Regions from separate parts of the Arthrobacter sp. HS15c genome, predicted to be linked through region 2. Evidence: predicted binding sites of a transcription regulator. Region 2 holds the regulator's gene; each other region holds the start of a gene.
What was found. The regulator LexA, encoded in region 2, represses DNA repair genes until DNA is damaged. The targets are predictions, from matches to a motif close to TCGAACANNTGTTCGA.
Positions count from the first base shown of each region.

Region 1: ABV518_RS06440 (shikimate dehydrogenase) is a predicted target of LexA. The motif match lies at 1,981-1,996, and genes of this name have one in related genera.
Region 3: ABV518_RS20495 (DUF6504 family protein) is a predicted target of LexA. The motif match lies at 3,285-3,300, and genes of this name have one in related genera.

Region 1 is NZ_JBFOHM010000003.1:291,251-295,893, reverse strand. Features, by position in the region: gene ABV518_RS06445 (TIM barrel protein) at 1-998, opposite strand, end outside; gene ABV518_RS06440 (shikimate dehydrogenase) at 998-1,879, opposite strand; gene ABV518_RS06435 (IclR family transcriptional regulator) at 2,019-2,834, opposite strand; gene ABV518_RS06430 (MFS transporter) at 3,067-4,386, shown strand; gene ABV518_RS06425 (ATP-dependent DNA ligase) at 4,502-4,643, opposite strand, start outside.
Region 2 is NZ_JBFOHM010000012.1:163,268-167,910, reverse strand. Features, by position in the region: gene ABV518_RS19735 (histidinol-phosphate transaminase) at 1-427, opposite strand, end outside; gene ABV518_RS19730 (LysM peptidoglycan-binding domain-containing protein) at 501-911, opposite strand; gene lexA (transcriptional repressor LexA) at 1,245-1,994, shown strand; gene ABV518_RS19720 (ATP-dependent DNA helicase) at 2,072-4,129, opposite strand; gene hflX (GTPase HflX) at 4,122-4,643, opposite strand, start outside.
Region 3 is NZ_JBFOHM010000013.1:128,126-132,768, forward strand. Features, by position in the region: gene ABV518_RS20490 (DNA polymerase III subunit alpha) at 1-2,903, opposite strand, end outside; gene ABV518_RS20495 (DUF6504 family protein) at 2,900-3,214, opposite strand; gene ABV518_RS20500 (hypothetical protein) at 3,381-3,770, shown strand; gene ABV518_RS20505 (chorismate mutase) at 3,850-4,173, opposite strand; gene ABV518_RS20510 (VOC family protein) at 4,190-4,612, shown strand.

The DNA.
Region 1 (4,643 bases), on a different contig from region 2:
CCCAGGACTGTCTCCAGCCCGGCGGTGTCGGCCGCCTTGACCTCGGCGAAGTTGAACCCTGCCGGCTCGGCCACCTGCGGCAGGGTGGCCAGCTCCATCGGATAACGACGGCGGCCCGCGGCCTGGGTGACCGCCGCCGCGGCGCCCGGCGCGGCCCCGGACAGCACCGGGGCGTTGGCCTCCAGCCACTTGGCGCTCTGTTCCTCCAGCCAGATCAGCGAGCGCATGCCGTCCACGGCCGTGCGCTCCACGTCTGACTGGCGGAAGACGTCATTGAAGATCTCGAGTGACACGGGGCCGGCATAGCCGGCGCGGACCACGTGGCCCATGAACTTGGCGAGCTCGAACTGGCCTTCACCCGGGAAGACCCGGTAGTGCCGGCTCCAGGACAGCACATCCATGGACAGTTTGGGGGCGTCCGCCACCTGGACGAAGAAGATCTTCTCCGGGCTGAACGCTTCGATGGGCGCAGTGTCCCAGTCGCGGGACAGGATGTGGAAGGAGTCCAGGCAGGTGCCCAGGTTGGGGTGGTCCACGGCTTCCACCAGCCGGTGCGCGTGCTCGTAGTCGCTGACGTACTTGCCCCAGGCCAGGGCCTCGTAGGCCACCTTGACGCCGTGGTCGCCGGCCAGTTCGGCCAGGCGGCCCAGCTGTTCGGTCCGGAGGTCGTCGCTGTCGATGCTGGCGGTGGCCACGTTGGAACAGACCAGGATGGTGTCCATGCCCAGCCGGGCCATCAGCCTGAACTTGGCTTCGGCGCGGCGGAGGTTGGCGGCCAGGAGGTCCTCGGACACGCTGTCGAAGTCGCGGAAGGGCTGGTACAGGTCAAGGGTCAGGCCCAGGTCTGCCGCCATCTTGCGGACGTCCTCGGGCGTCAGCGGCGAGGTCACCAGGTCCTGCTCGAAGATCTCGATGCCGTCGAAGCCCGCGATGGCGCAGGCCTGCATCTTCTCCTTCAGGGTGCCGGAAAGGCAGACGGTGGCGACTCCGGTGCGCATCAGGCGGCCACCTCTTCCGCCGCCACAAGTTCCAGGAAGTGCGAACGCATCCTGTCGGCGTCGGCTGTCAGCCCGGTGAAGATCCGGAAGGCATCCGCCGCCTGTCCCACGGCCATCCGGCCGCCGTCCAGGACGTCGCAGCCTTTGGCGCGTGCGCCGCGGACCAGTTCGGTGTCGATGGGGCGGTAGACGATGTCCGCCACCCAGTGCCGGGATTCCAGCAGGTCCAGGTCCAACGGGACGCCGGGGTGGGCGGCCATTCCCACGGGGGTGCAGTGGACCAGCCCGTCGGCGAGGGGCAGCAGCTGTGGCAGCTCCGCCGTCGCCCGTGCCGTGACGGTGCTGTGCGGGAAGAAGCCGGCCAGTTCCGCGGCCTTTGCGGCGCAGCGGGCGGGATCCACGTCCACCAGGTCCAGGGCCTTAACGCCGGCGGTGAGCAGGGCATAGGCGACGGCGGATCCGGCGCCGCCGGCACCCAGCTGGACTACCCGGTCCAGCTTCGCGCCCGGAAGACCGGAGGCGAGGGCGGCGGCAAAGCCGGAGAAATCGGTGTTGTGGCCGATAAACCGGCCGTCCTCGATCACCACGGTGTTGACGGCGCCAAGCCTGAGGGCGTCCGGGGAGATTTCATCCAGGTGCTGCAGCACGAGCTGCTTGCAGGGGTGCGTGATGTTCAGGCCGTTGAAGCCAAGGCTGCGGGCGCTCTGCAGCAGGTGGCCGACGGATTCGCCCGGGAGGCCGAGCTCCAGCAGGTCGATGGGGCGGTACAGATAGCGCAGGCCCTGCACGTCGCCTTCGCGTTCGTGCATGTGGGGGGTGAGTGACGGCATGACGCCATCCCCGACCAGTCCCACCAGGTAGGACTCAGTTCGATTACTCATCCGTGCAGCTCCTTTGGTAACGGCACCGGGCGGTCGGCGCAGGCCAAGGCGAGCGCGGCGGGTCCGGTGTTAGGGATTACAGTACAGCACATGTTCACATCTCGCACTCTTGTTCGAGATACGAACACTTGCTTCTAGGTCAGCGCTGCGGGAGGCGGGCAGCCAGCTCGGCCGCCGCCTCCTGCAGCACGGGAACGTGGGAAACCAGGGCTTCCAGGCTCAGGCGGAAGACCGGGACTGCCGTGGCGAGGGAGGCGAACGCGTGGCCCTGGGAGTTGAAAAGCGGGACGGCCACGGCACGCATCCCGGTCTCGTTCTCCTCATCCATGACCGCGAACCCCTGGCGCCGGACCTTATCGATTTCGGCGCGGAAGGCATCCCGGTCGGTGATGGAGTGCTCGGTGAGGGGATTCAGCTCCAACTCGGCCAGGAGGCGTTCCCGCTCAGAGTCCTCGGCGAACGCCACCAGCGCCTTGCCCACCGCAGTGGTGTGCAGCGAGCCGAGATGGCCCGGATCGCTGGTCACGCGGAACATCTGCGGGCCGTCCACCTTGTTGACCGTCAGGTGGTGGTGGCCGTCCCTGACGCTGAGGATGGTGGCCTCGCCCGTCTGCTCCGTCACGCGGCGAAGGACCGGCATTGCCGTGCCGGCGAAGCCGTGGTGGTTGGACACGCGCTGGCCCAGCTGAAAGATGCGCAGGCCCAGGTGGTAGCGGCGGCCATCCGGTTCGTAATCCACAAATCCGTCCCGCGTGAGCGAGCCCAGCAGACGGTAGGTGGTGCTGAAGGGCAGGTCTGCACGGCGGGAGATTTCCGCGGCACTGGCGCCGCGGGGCTCGTCCCCCAGGAGGACCAGGAGGCCCAGGGCCTTGCCCACCATGTCCGTCCGGTCACCTTTGGCCGCCTTTGGCTCGGGGGAAACGTCATCGACCTCTGTGGCTTGGTTCACACTCATATGTCGATGTTGCCACATCGTGGCAACTATTTCTAGATGGTGATTATTTTCTTGACAAGTGACTGTCCTCACAGCCATCATTGCTATATCGCACAAGTAGCTCCCACCATGTGGCTACTGCCCGGGTTCCCCCCGCACCTCCAGCCGTGCCGTGCCGTGCCTTACCCCAGGCAAGCGCCGGCTGCGAGCCCCTGATCCATCCGCGACAAAGTCGTCACATCAAAGGAATTCCATGAGCCAGAAACTTCCGTCCGCCGAGCCAGGCATCGCCGCCCCGGCCGGGACGCCGAAGAAGGCAGCCCTCGCAAGCTTCCTGGGCAGCGCCGTCGAATACTACGACTTCTTCATCTTCGGTTCCGCCGCCGCCCTGATCTTCCCCACGGTCTTCTTCCCGAATGCTGACGCGAACGCGGCCATCATGTCCTTCGCCACCTTCGGCTTTGCCTACGTGGCGCGGCCAGTGGGCGCAGTCATCCTCGGTCACTTCGGTGACCGGGTGGGCCGGCGGAAGGTCCTGATGTTCACCCTTCTGCTGATGGGTGCCTCCACCTTCCTGATCGGCTGCCTGCCGGACTTCAACACCGTTGGCTGGTGGGCTCCTGCCCTGCTGGTGCTGGCCCGGCTCTGTCAGGGCCTATCGGCCGCGGGCGAACAGGCCGGCGCCTCCTCCATGACCCTGGAGCACGCTCCAGACAACCGCCGCTCCTTCTTCACGTCCTGGACCCTCACCGGAACCCAGGGTGGCCAGATCCTCGCCGCCCTCGCCTTCATCCCCGTCCTGGCCCTCCCGGACGACATCAAGTACGGCATCGGCTGGCGCGTCCCGTTCTGGCTCAGCGCCGTCGTCGTGATGGTTGCGTTCTTCATCCGCCGCACGCTGCACGAGCCCCCGGCCTTCGAGGAAGCCCAGAAGAACGCCGAGATCTCCAAGCTCCCCGTGGCCGATCTGCTCAAGAGCCACTGGCGCGACGTCCTCCGCGTGGTCTGCTGCGCGTTCATCGCCGCCGTCTCCACTGTGTTCGGCACCCTGGCCATCAGCTACGCCAAGACCGTTGCCGGCGTTGACGGCACCACCACCCTGTGGCTGGTAGTGGGCGCCAACCTCGTAGCCCTGGGCACCCAGCCTCTCTTCGGCAAGCTTGCCGACAGGATCGGCCGCAAGCCCGTCTTCATCTACGGCGCACTCTCCAGCGCCATCCTCACCCCGGTGTTCCTGCTCAGCCTGGAATCCGGCAGCGTCCCGCTGATGTTCCTCGCAGCCATCGGATTCTTCTCCTGCGGCTACGCTGCCTCCAACGCCGTCTGGCCGTCCTTCTACGCCGAGATGTTCAGCACCAAGGTCCGGTTCTCCGGCCTGGCCATCGGCACGCAGCTGGGCTTCCTGATGGCAGGCTTCGCCCCGGCGATCGTGGCAGCCATGGGCGGCATCAAGCCCGGCGGCTGGGTCCAGATCAGCGTCTTCACCGCCATCATCTGCTCCATCGCGGCCATCTCCGCGCTTACGGCGAAGGAAACCTTCAAGGTCCCCACTAAGCAGCTCGGCCTGAAGTAACGCATCAGCCCGGCTTTGAGACCGGAAAGCCCGCCATTCCCCCAGATGGCGGGCTTTCCCCGTTGAAAAGTGGGCCATTCCGGCAGCAAGAGCACGACGGCGGACGGCTGGGTTGCTAGGGCCGCCCGGTTTCCAGCACGGAAGCCAGGTCGAAGTTCACTGGCTCCTCCAGCTGCGCGTAGGTGCATGATTCCGGGTCCCGGTCCGGCCGCCAGCGGTTGAACTGGGCGGTGTGGCGGAAGCGGTCGCCCTCCATG
Region 2 (4,643 bases):
CTGCTTCGCGCTGCCCAGCAATGTATTCGGTGTCCGTGCCGCTGGCCAGTAGGGGGTACATGGAATACGTGGGAGGGAAGCCAAGAGCCGTCCGGCCCGGCCCGCCGAAGGCCTGGAGGATCTGCTGCAGCACCTCGTTGGAACCGTTGGCTGCCCAGATGTTCGTCACGTCCAGTCCGTGGCCAAGGAACTCCGCCAGCGCCTCGCGAAGCTCTGTGAACTCCCGGTCCGGGTAGCGGTTCAGGCCCGCTGCGGCCTCGGTGACCGCCGCGCTGATGGCCGCCCGAACGTCCGCGGGAACACCATGGGTGTTTTCGTTGACGTTCAGCAGAACGGGAACATCGAGCTGCGGAGCCCCGTACGGGGACAGGCCACGAAGGTTGGTCCGGAGGGGAAGGCGGTTCAGACGCTCTAGCTGGTCATTCACCTGAACAGTTTAGTGCCGAAGCGCGGACCCCGAAAATGTGACGGTTCCCGACTGCCATTCACAACCTGCAGGGCTACTTGGCAGGCACAAACAGCTGCTGGCCGGGCAGCACGGTCCCGGCCGTGAGGTTGTTGAGCTGGACGATGTCCGCGATCACATCCCGGGGATCCCGCTCCGGCGACACCGCCGCCGCGATCCCCCAGAGCGACTGACCGGGCTGCACAGTTACCGAGACAGTCGGCGTGAGCGAGAGGTCCGCGGCGGAGTCGGCGGCCTTGGCGGGTGCGTTAAGGAATCCCGCGAGCAGGAAGAGCAGCGCCGCGATCAGGACCAGGGGAATGCCGATCAGGACCACCCGGCCGCGCCGCGTCAGGCGCAGAGGAGGCAGCGATTCCTTGCGGGCCCGGAACTCTGGCACTGCCGTGAGGTGCTGGACCGAGACGAACTGCGGACCGGAGTCCTGCGATGCTGAAAAAGCTGACATGAAATGAGCCCTCCTGGACCATGCTGTGCTGCCCGGAGTGTCCTTTCCGCCTGCCTGCCTCGGCGGACAGGCCCTGCCTCTTCGAATATTCGAATACCACAGGAAGCGAATAGAACACATGTTCGAACTTTGCTTCTTCTGTTTTAGCACTTATCAACGAACATTGTCGAGACTCGCTAGAACAAATGTTTGAAAAAGGGTTGTGGCTGGCCTACGTTTGGATCAAAGATCAACCACCTCTGTAGTTGATCAGCAGGGTCTGACAATCAATGCCGGAGGCTCCCGGCACCCGCGGCCAGGAGGCACCGGGGCAACGGAAAGGCATTGGCAAACATGGCAGCAGCAGCCGCGGGCGGCAGGGCGACCCAGCGGGGTCAGCAGCCCCAGAGGACTCCCAAAGGGCTGACTGCCCGGCAAAAGAAGATCCTGGAAACCATCCAGCGTTCGGTCAATGACAACGGGTATCCCCCGTCCATGCGTGAAATCGGTGACACAGTGGGCCTGGCCAGCCTGTCCAGCGTGACCCATCAGCTCTCGCAGCTGGAGAAGCTGGGTTACCTTCGCCGCGATCCCAAGCGGCCGCGGGCCATGGAGGTCCTGATGCCGCTGACGCTGGACGGCGGGACTGCCAAGGCGACAGGTTCAGCCGCGCCGGCTGCCCTGCGCGGCATCAGTGGGGGCAAAGTGACTGAGCTGCCCACGGCCATGGACACCGCCATGGTCCCGCTGGTGGGCCGGATCGCGGCCGGCGGGCCCATCCTCGCGGATCAGGTCGTGGAGGACGTGATGCCGCTCCCCCGTCAGCTGGTGGGGCAGGGCGAGCTCTTTATGCTCAAGGTGGCCGGAGACTCCATGGTGGACGCGGCAATCTGCGATGGCGACTGGGTGGTGGTGCGGCGCCAGGCTGACGCCGTCAACGGTGACATCGTTGCGGCCCTCCTGGACGACGAAGCGACCGTCAAAACGTTCCGCCAGCGGGACGGCCACACGTGGCTCCTGCCGCAGAACACCCAATACGAACCCATCCTTGGCGACCACGCCACCATCATGGGCAAGGTTGTTTCGGTCCTGCGCTCACTCTAGGAACCGCCAGTTACAGCAAAACAGATCAGCTGGGCCCGCCCCTCGAGGGGCGGGCCCAGCTGATCTTCGCAGTTAACTCAGGTGTGTTCCTTGGACAGCCGCTCCAGGGCAGCGAACGCGATTTTCCGGTCCGTGGTGGGCCAGAAGGGCGGCAGGGCGGCGCGAAGGAACCCGGCGTAGCGCTCCGTGGCAAGCCGTGAATCGAGCACCGCCACCACGCCCTTGTCACCCGTGGACCTGATCAGCCGGCCGGCGCCCTGTGCCAGCCGGATGGCGGCGTGGGTGGCGGAGACCGACATAAAGCCGTTGCCGCCGGCCTGGGCCACGGCCCGGGAGCGGGCGGTCATGAGGGGATCGTCCGGCCGCGGGAACGGAATACGGTCAATCACCACCAGGCGGCACGAGCCGCCGGGCACGTCCACGCCCTGCCACAACGACATGGTTCCGAAGAGGCAGGTGTCGGGCTCGTCGGCGAACTGCTTGACCAGGGCGGTCATGGTGGAGTCGCCCTGGCAGAGGATGCTCAGTCCAAGCCGCGGCCGCAGGGCTTCGGCTGCCTCTTCTGCGGCGCGGCGCGAGGAGAACAGGCACAGCGCACCCCCTCCGGAAGCCCTGATCAGGGCCTCGAGTTCTTCCAGCGCCTCCGGCGACACACCCCGGCCGGGCTTGGGGAGGTGGCCGGCAACGTACAGGATCCCTTGCTTCGGGTAGTCAAAGGGGGAACCGACATCAATGCCGGTCCAGCTCGGGGCGCCCTGGCCCACGAGTCCCAGGCCGCCGGCGGCCGGCTCAAACGCCGAGCCGATGGCGAGGGTGGCCGAAGTCAGCACCACAGTGTGGCCTTCGAAGAGGCCCTCGCGCAGCCTTCCTGCGACGCTGAGCGGCGCGATGTTGACCAGCGCCGGCGAGGAGTCGTCGGGCTGCGCGTAGCCCTGCTGCGGATCGAAGGTGCTGGCGCGGGAGAACCACACCACCTCGCGGTTTTCACGGGCCGCGATGAGCCGTTCGCAGAGTTCGAGGATAAGCATCAGGCGGGAGCGGGCGAGCTGCCGCCCGCCGTCGGCTGTTTGGCTGCTGTCCCCCTTCGAATCGGAAAGGGCCGCCCGGCAGGCGTCACGCAGCTGGTCCATGCAGTCCAGCTGTTCGTCATTGAGTCCGTTGGGAAGGAGCCCGTTGGGCACCCCGGCGAGGGCGAGTTCCAGGTTCGCAGCGGCAGCGTTGAGGGCGTCGACCGTGATGGCTGTGTGCTTCCGCGCGCCAGAGGCGGCGGCATGGACCATGGCGACGGACAGCTGCCCGGATACGGCCCCGGTCACCCGGTCCTGGAGTTCGTGGGCCTCGTCCACCACCACAACGTCGTATTCGGGCAGGACGGCCAGGCCCTCGAAGGCACTGACGGCGAGCATGGCATGGTTGGTGACCACAACGTCGGCGTCCGCCGCGTCCTGGCGGGCCAGCTCGCTGAAGCATTCGGCCGCCATTGGGCATTTCTGTGCCCCGAGGCATTCCATCGAGGTGACGGAGACCTGGCGCCAGGCCCGGTCCGTGACACCGGGAAGGAGTTCATCGCGGTCGCCGGTGGCCGTTTTTTGCGCCCATTCGCGCAGGCGCACCACTTCCTTGCCCAGCTGCGAGGACGGTCCCCCCAGCGCGGCGGCGAAGTGCGGCACGCTGGTGTCCTCGCCAAGGGAAAACAGCTGCCCTTCGGAAGGCTCCTCGGAAGGGAATCCGCCTTCAAGCTTGTGCCGGCACACGTAATTGGAGCGGCCTTTGACCAGCGCCACTTTGACGGGGCGGTCCAGGGCCGGGGTGATGGTTTTGAGCAGGCGTGGCAGGTCCCGGCCCACGATCTGCGTCTGCAGGGCGAGGGTGGCGGTGGATACCAGGGTGGGTTTGTTGCTCACGAGTGAATGCGCAATGAGCGGGATCAGGTACGCCAGCGACTTTCCGGTTCCGGTGCCGGCCTGGACCAGGAGGTGGTCGCCGGTTTCGATGGCCCGGGCCACCTGCCTGGCCATCTCGTGCTGTCCGCTGCGGCTTTGCCCGCCCATCCCGGCCACGGCACGGTCGAGCAGTTCAATGACGAACTGCTCGCCGGCCGTACCCGAGGACTCACTTGCCACTGTTTCAGTCATTGCTGACGAATGATTCCAGTTCCGCCGCGAGGCCTTCCCGGACCATCACCACGGCCCGCGTTCCGTCCTCGCCATGGTCAAGGCTCAGGATTTCGGCGTCAGTGTTGTGCAGCTTGCTGATCACGTCGCCGCGGTTGTACGGGATGAGGAGCTCCAGCTTGACGCTGGGCCGCGGGATGGAGCTGCTGATTTCGCGCAGCAGCTCGGCGATCCCCTCACCGGTCCGGGCCGATACCACCACGTGGCGGGGCTCGCGCTGCTTGAGGCGTTCGACCACAAACGGATCCGCGGCGTCTGCCTTGTTCAGGACGATGATTTCCTGCACCTTGCGGGCATCCACTTCGCTGAACACCTTGCGGACTGCGGCGATCTGTCCTTCGGGGTCCGGGTGCGAGACATCCACCACGTGGAGGATGAGGTCGGCGTCCGCCACTTCCTCCAGGGTGGAGCGGAATGCCTCCACGAGCTGGGTGGGAAGGGAGCGGACAAAGCCCACGGTGTCAGCCAGGGTGTA
Region 3 (4,643 bases), on a different contig from region 2:
CTTCCTGCCGACTGCATTCTTTGCAGGTGCTGGACGAGGTCTGCCCGGTTGGCGGCCCCGCCCGACTCCTGGTGCAGTGAATCAAAGGCACCCAGCTGGGCCAGCCGTTTGATGTTGGGTTTGCTCAGCCGGGACCGCGCCCGAAGATCAGCCAGCGAGTCATAAGGCTGCCCGGCCACGATGCGCTTAAGCTCTGCGCCGGACAGCCCGTAGATGCCCTTCAGGCTCAGCCTGATCCCCAGTTTTCCGCGGTCCGGCCCGTGCTCCACCGGCTCAACCCGGTATTCGGCATGGCTGCGGTTGATGTCCAGGGGAAGGATGGGGATGCCCAGCCTGCGGGCTTCAGCCACCAGGAGCCGCTTGGGGTACATGCCGGGATCGTGTTCCCACAGCCCGGCCAGGAACGCCTCAGGGTGGTGCGCCTTCAGCCAAGCCGACTGGTACGTGGGCACGGCAAAAGCGGCGCCGTGGGCCTTGCAGAAACCGAAGCTGCCAAAGGCCTTCAGGGTTCCCCACACCTTGTCCACCACGTCCGGTGAATAGTTTCTGGCCCTGGCTTCCTTCCGGAAGAACTCCTCCACCTTCGGTTCGAGCAGCTCGTTGCCCAGGGCGCGCCGGAATTCGTCCGCGCGGGCAAGGCCGCAGCCGGTCATCACATCAAAGGTTTTCAGGATCTGTTCGTGGAAGACGGTGACCCCGTGGGTTTCCTGCAGCACCGGCTTAAGGTCCGGGTGGGGGTACACCTCAGGCGCGAAGCCGTGCCTGTGCTCCAGGAACGGCCGCACCATGTCTGATTTCATCGGCCCCGGCCGGAACAGCGAAATGTCGATGATGAGGTCATTGAATTCGCGCGGCGCCATTTTGCCGATCAGCTCCCGCTGGCCCGGCGACTCGATCTGGAAGCAGCCCAGGGTGTGGGTGCTTCGGATCAGCTCATAGGTTGGTTCGTCGTCCAGCGGAACGGCGTTGAGGTCGATGTGGCCGTTGTCGGCGATGTAGTCCGGGCCTGTCCCGTCCTCACCCTGGGGGTGCGCCCCCGCAGCCACCACTTCGGCCTTGGAAGGGTGGAGCCGGATGACCTCGCGGACGGCGAAGGCCATGGCGCTCTGCATCCTGACACCCAGGACGTCGAGCTTCAGCATCCCCATGGGATCCATGTCGTGTTTGTCGAACTGGCTCATGGGCAATCCCAGGCCGCTGGGCTGTACGGGGGTGCGGTCCAGCAGTGTGGCATCGCCCAGGATCACCCCGCAGGGGTGCATGGAAATATGCCGGGGAAGCCGGTCCAGCCGTTCCGTGAGGTCCACCAGAAGATCAAGCTGCTGGTTTTCGGCAAAGTCACTGCGCTCCACCCGGTCGGCGAACTCGCGCAGTTCGGGTTTCTCCACCAGCGCCTCCCGGAACTTGCGGGCCGAAAAGCGCCACAGCTGCTTGGCGATCTCGCCGACGTCGCCGTCGTCCATGCCCAGGGCCATGCCTGCGTCCCTGACGGCGCCACGCGCCCGGTATCCGTTCTGCATGCTCATGAGCGTCACGCGTTCGGCACCGAAACGGTCAAAGATCCGCCGGTAGACATTGTGCCGTTCAGCGCTTTCAACATCGATGTCAATGTCCGGCAGGGTGGCCCGGTCCTGGGACAGGAACCGTTCGAAGATCAGGTCATGCTGCAGGGGGTTTACCTGGCTGACGTCGATGAGGTAGTTGACCAGGCTGGACGCTCCGGACCCCCGGGCGGCGGCGCGGACCCCCATGTCCAGGATCATCCGGGACACTTCGGCGACTGTCAGGAAGTAGGAGGAGAACCCGAGGTTCATGATGATCCCCAGTTCGTGCTCCAGCCGCGAGCGCATTTCCTTTTCGGCGGCGCCGGTGATGCCAGGGAACCTCCTGCCGATCCCGGCTTCGCAGCGCTGGACCAGCTCCACGTGCGGGTCCTGGCTGATGCCGATGACTGAGGCTTCGGGGACCACCGGCTGCTTCCATCCCATGTCAGTGACGGGGTCGATCCGGCAGAGGTCGGCGAGCGCCTCGGTCTGGGCCATGAGCTGTTTGAGGTCCGCCGCCCCGTATCCTGCAGTGCCGATGATTTCCTTGCCCAGCTGGAGCATCTGTGCTGACGATTTCAGCCAGGCCTGGCCGTTGGGCTGGAGCAGGGGTTCGGCGGCGAGTTCGGGCAGGGACTTCAGCGTGCGGGCCGAATCCAGGACGTCTGCCGTGGCGGCTCCGTCCTCGGCGCAGTACCGGACAGCGTTGGTGAGCACGGCAGGGACCTGGTGTTCCTCCGCGAGTTTGAGCATCCGCACTGCGTGGGCGGTGCTCAGCGGTGAGCCTGGTGAGCTGAGCTGGGAAACCACTTCGGCCACCATGGTCCCCTGCGGCATGGCATCCAGCCAGCGTTTGAAGAGGGTGCGGGGTCGCAGGTACCGCCGCCCGCCCATGGCCCGTCCGACGTCGGAATCTGGTCCGATCAGGACCATCAGGACCGGCTTCAGGGTTTTCGGGTCAAGTGTCCGGGAGGCGAGTTCGGCGCGGGTGACTGCCACCGGCACGGCTCCCCCGGCTTTGCCGGAGGTCCTGGCATGGGCATCTGACACCAGCCTGCACAGGGCACGGTAGCCCGCGCCGCTGTTATGGCCGCGGGCGAGGACCACCACGCGTCCAGCGAGTTGGGTGCGGTGGTCGCCGTCGTCGTCGAACACCGCAAGGTCAACCCCCACGATGGGGTCAATACCGGAGGCCATGCAGGCCTTGAGATGCTTGACCGTGCCGTACAGGCCGTCCCGGTCAGTGCAGGCGAGCGCGGTGGCACCGTCAGCGGCGGCAACCTGGGCGAGCTCGTCCGGCCAGGACACCCCATAGTGGGCGCTGAAGGCAGTGGAAGCGTGGAGATGCGTGAAAGTCATGCTGTTCTGGGTTGGAGGGCGTCATGGATCCGGAGCAGCCGCCAGCGGCCGCTTCCGAGGTGCCGGCTCAGGTCCAGGGTGAGGGGTTCGTCCTGCGGGTCTGCCTGCACCTGGACCCGCCAGATTTCGTGGTCAACGAGCCCGGGCCCGCTTCCCAGCGGTGCGCGGCTTTCCTCGGCCCACCACTGCCTGCGTTCAAACCACCGCACCGGTTCAGCGCATACGGTGTAATGCCGCCCGGCCCATTGGAGGGCCACTGGCTGGCCGGCAGCGCTGCAGGCGACGTCAACGGATTCGCTGAACATGCCCATGGGCGCCTCCCGGAACTGAACTGGAACTGTGGCCCAGGAAGGTCCATCCCGGGGTTTCGAACACGCTTATTCGAATACATGTTCGAATGAATCCAGTCTACGCCGGAGCCAACACAAAACCTAGACAGGGGTGGACGGAAGGGACGGCAGGGAGCAGGATTGTGGCATGAGCACCAATGACGCACTCCTCAAGCACGTAAGCATCAAGGCCCAGGACACAACGCTCGTGGCAACCTTTGATATCGACGGCAACATCCCGGGAGCGGGTGCGTACGTAGTGGGGCTCGTCGCGGCCAGCCCTGACTACTCATCACAAAGACGGTTGGGCATTGAATTCATGAACGGGGAGGCAATCGCCTTCTACTCGTTCAGCCACGAACAGGGCACTGAGGAAAACTTCGACCTCAGCGGAGTCTCGCACTCCGGCAACTCCATCACAGGAAACTTCCCTTTGGCCGCCATCCACGGGCTCGGCAAGGGTCACATCATGTCGGCGTTCAGCGAGGCTGACGGCCGGGAATTTCAGTCCGGCATCACCGTCGACGAAGCACTGTAACCAGGCGTACCAAAAAAGGCGCCCTGAAGCCGGATACGTGTCCGGCTGCAGGGCGCCTTGGTATGGATGTCGAACAGCCTCAGCTGTTTTCTTTGTGGACTTTCAGCTCGAGTTCGATAAAGCCCGAGATCATGGCCCGGTACGTGGATTCCACGATGTCCGGATCGATGTCCTTCTTCTCCGCCGCGGAGCGGACGTGCTCAATGACCCGCTCCACCCGGCCCGGGGCCCGGACTTCGGCGTCGTCACCCTTCAGGGTTCCGGCGATCCGGATCAGCCGCTCACGCCGGGCAATGAGGGTGACGATCTGGTCATCAACCTCGTCGACTGCAATCCGCACGGCGGCGAGCTGTTCCTTGTCGGCCAGCGCGTCCCTGTCGTTTCCTTGAATTGTCGCCATCATCTGACAGTATCGAAGCATGCAGCCCAGAGTCGACTTCATCTCACTAGGTGTACGCAGCGTAGCGGCCTCCCGCCGCTTCTACGCAGAGGGCCTCGGCTGGCCCGTCCACAAGGAATTCCCCGACGACGTGGTGTTCATCCAGGTCAACCACGGGCTGATCCTCTCCCTGTGGAACGCCGGCCAGATGCAGGCCGAAGCCGGAGTTGATGCGCCGGGACAAGTCCCCTGCATCACGCTCAGCCACAACCTCCCCAGCACAGCGGACGTGGACCGGGTCATGGCCGAAGCCGCCGCAGCCGGGGCAAAAGTAGTTGCAGAGCCGGTCACCCAGCCGTGGGGCGGATACACCGGCTATTTCGCGGACCCGGACGGCTTCCGCTGGGAGATTGCCTACAACCCCACGTGGGCAGTGGACGACGCCGGCGAGGTCACCGTTTAGGGGTCAGGCACCTCCTCAGTCGCCCGGGTCA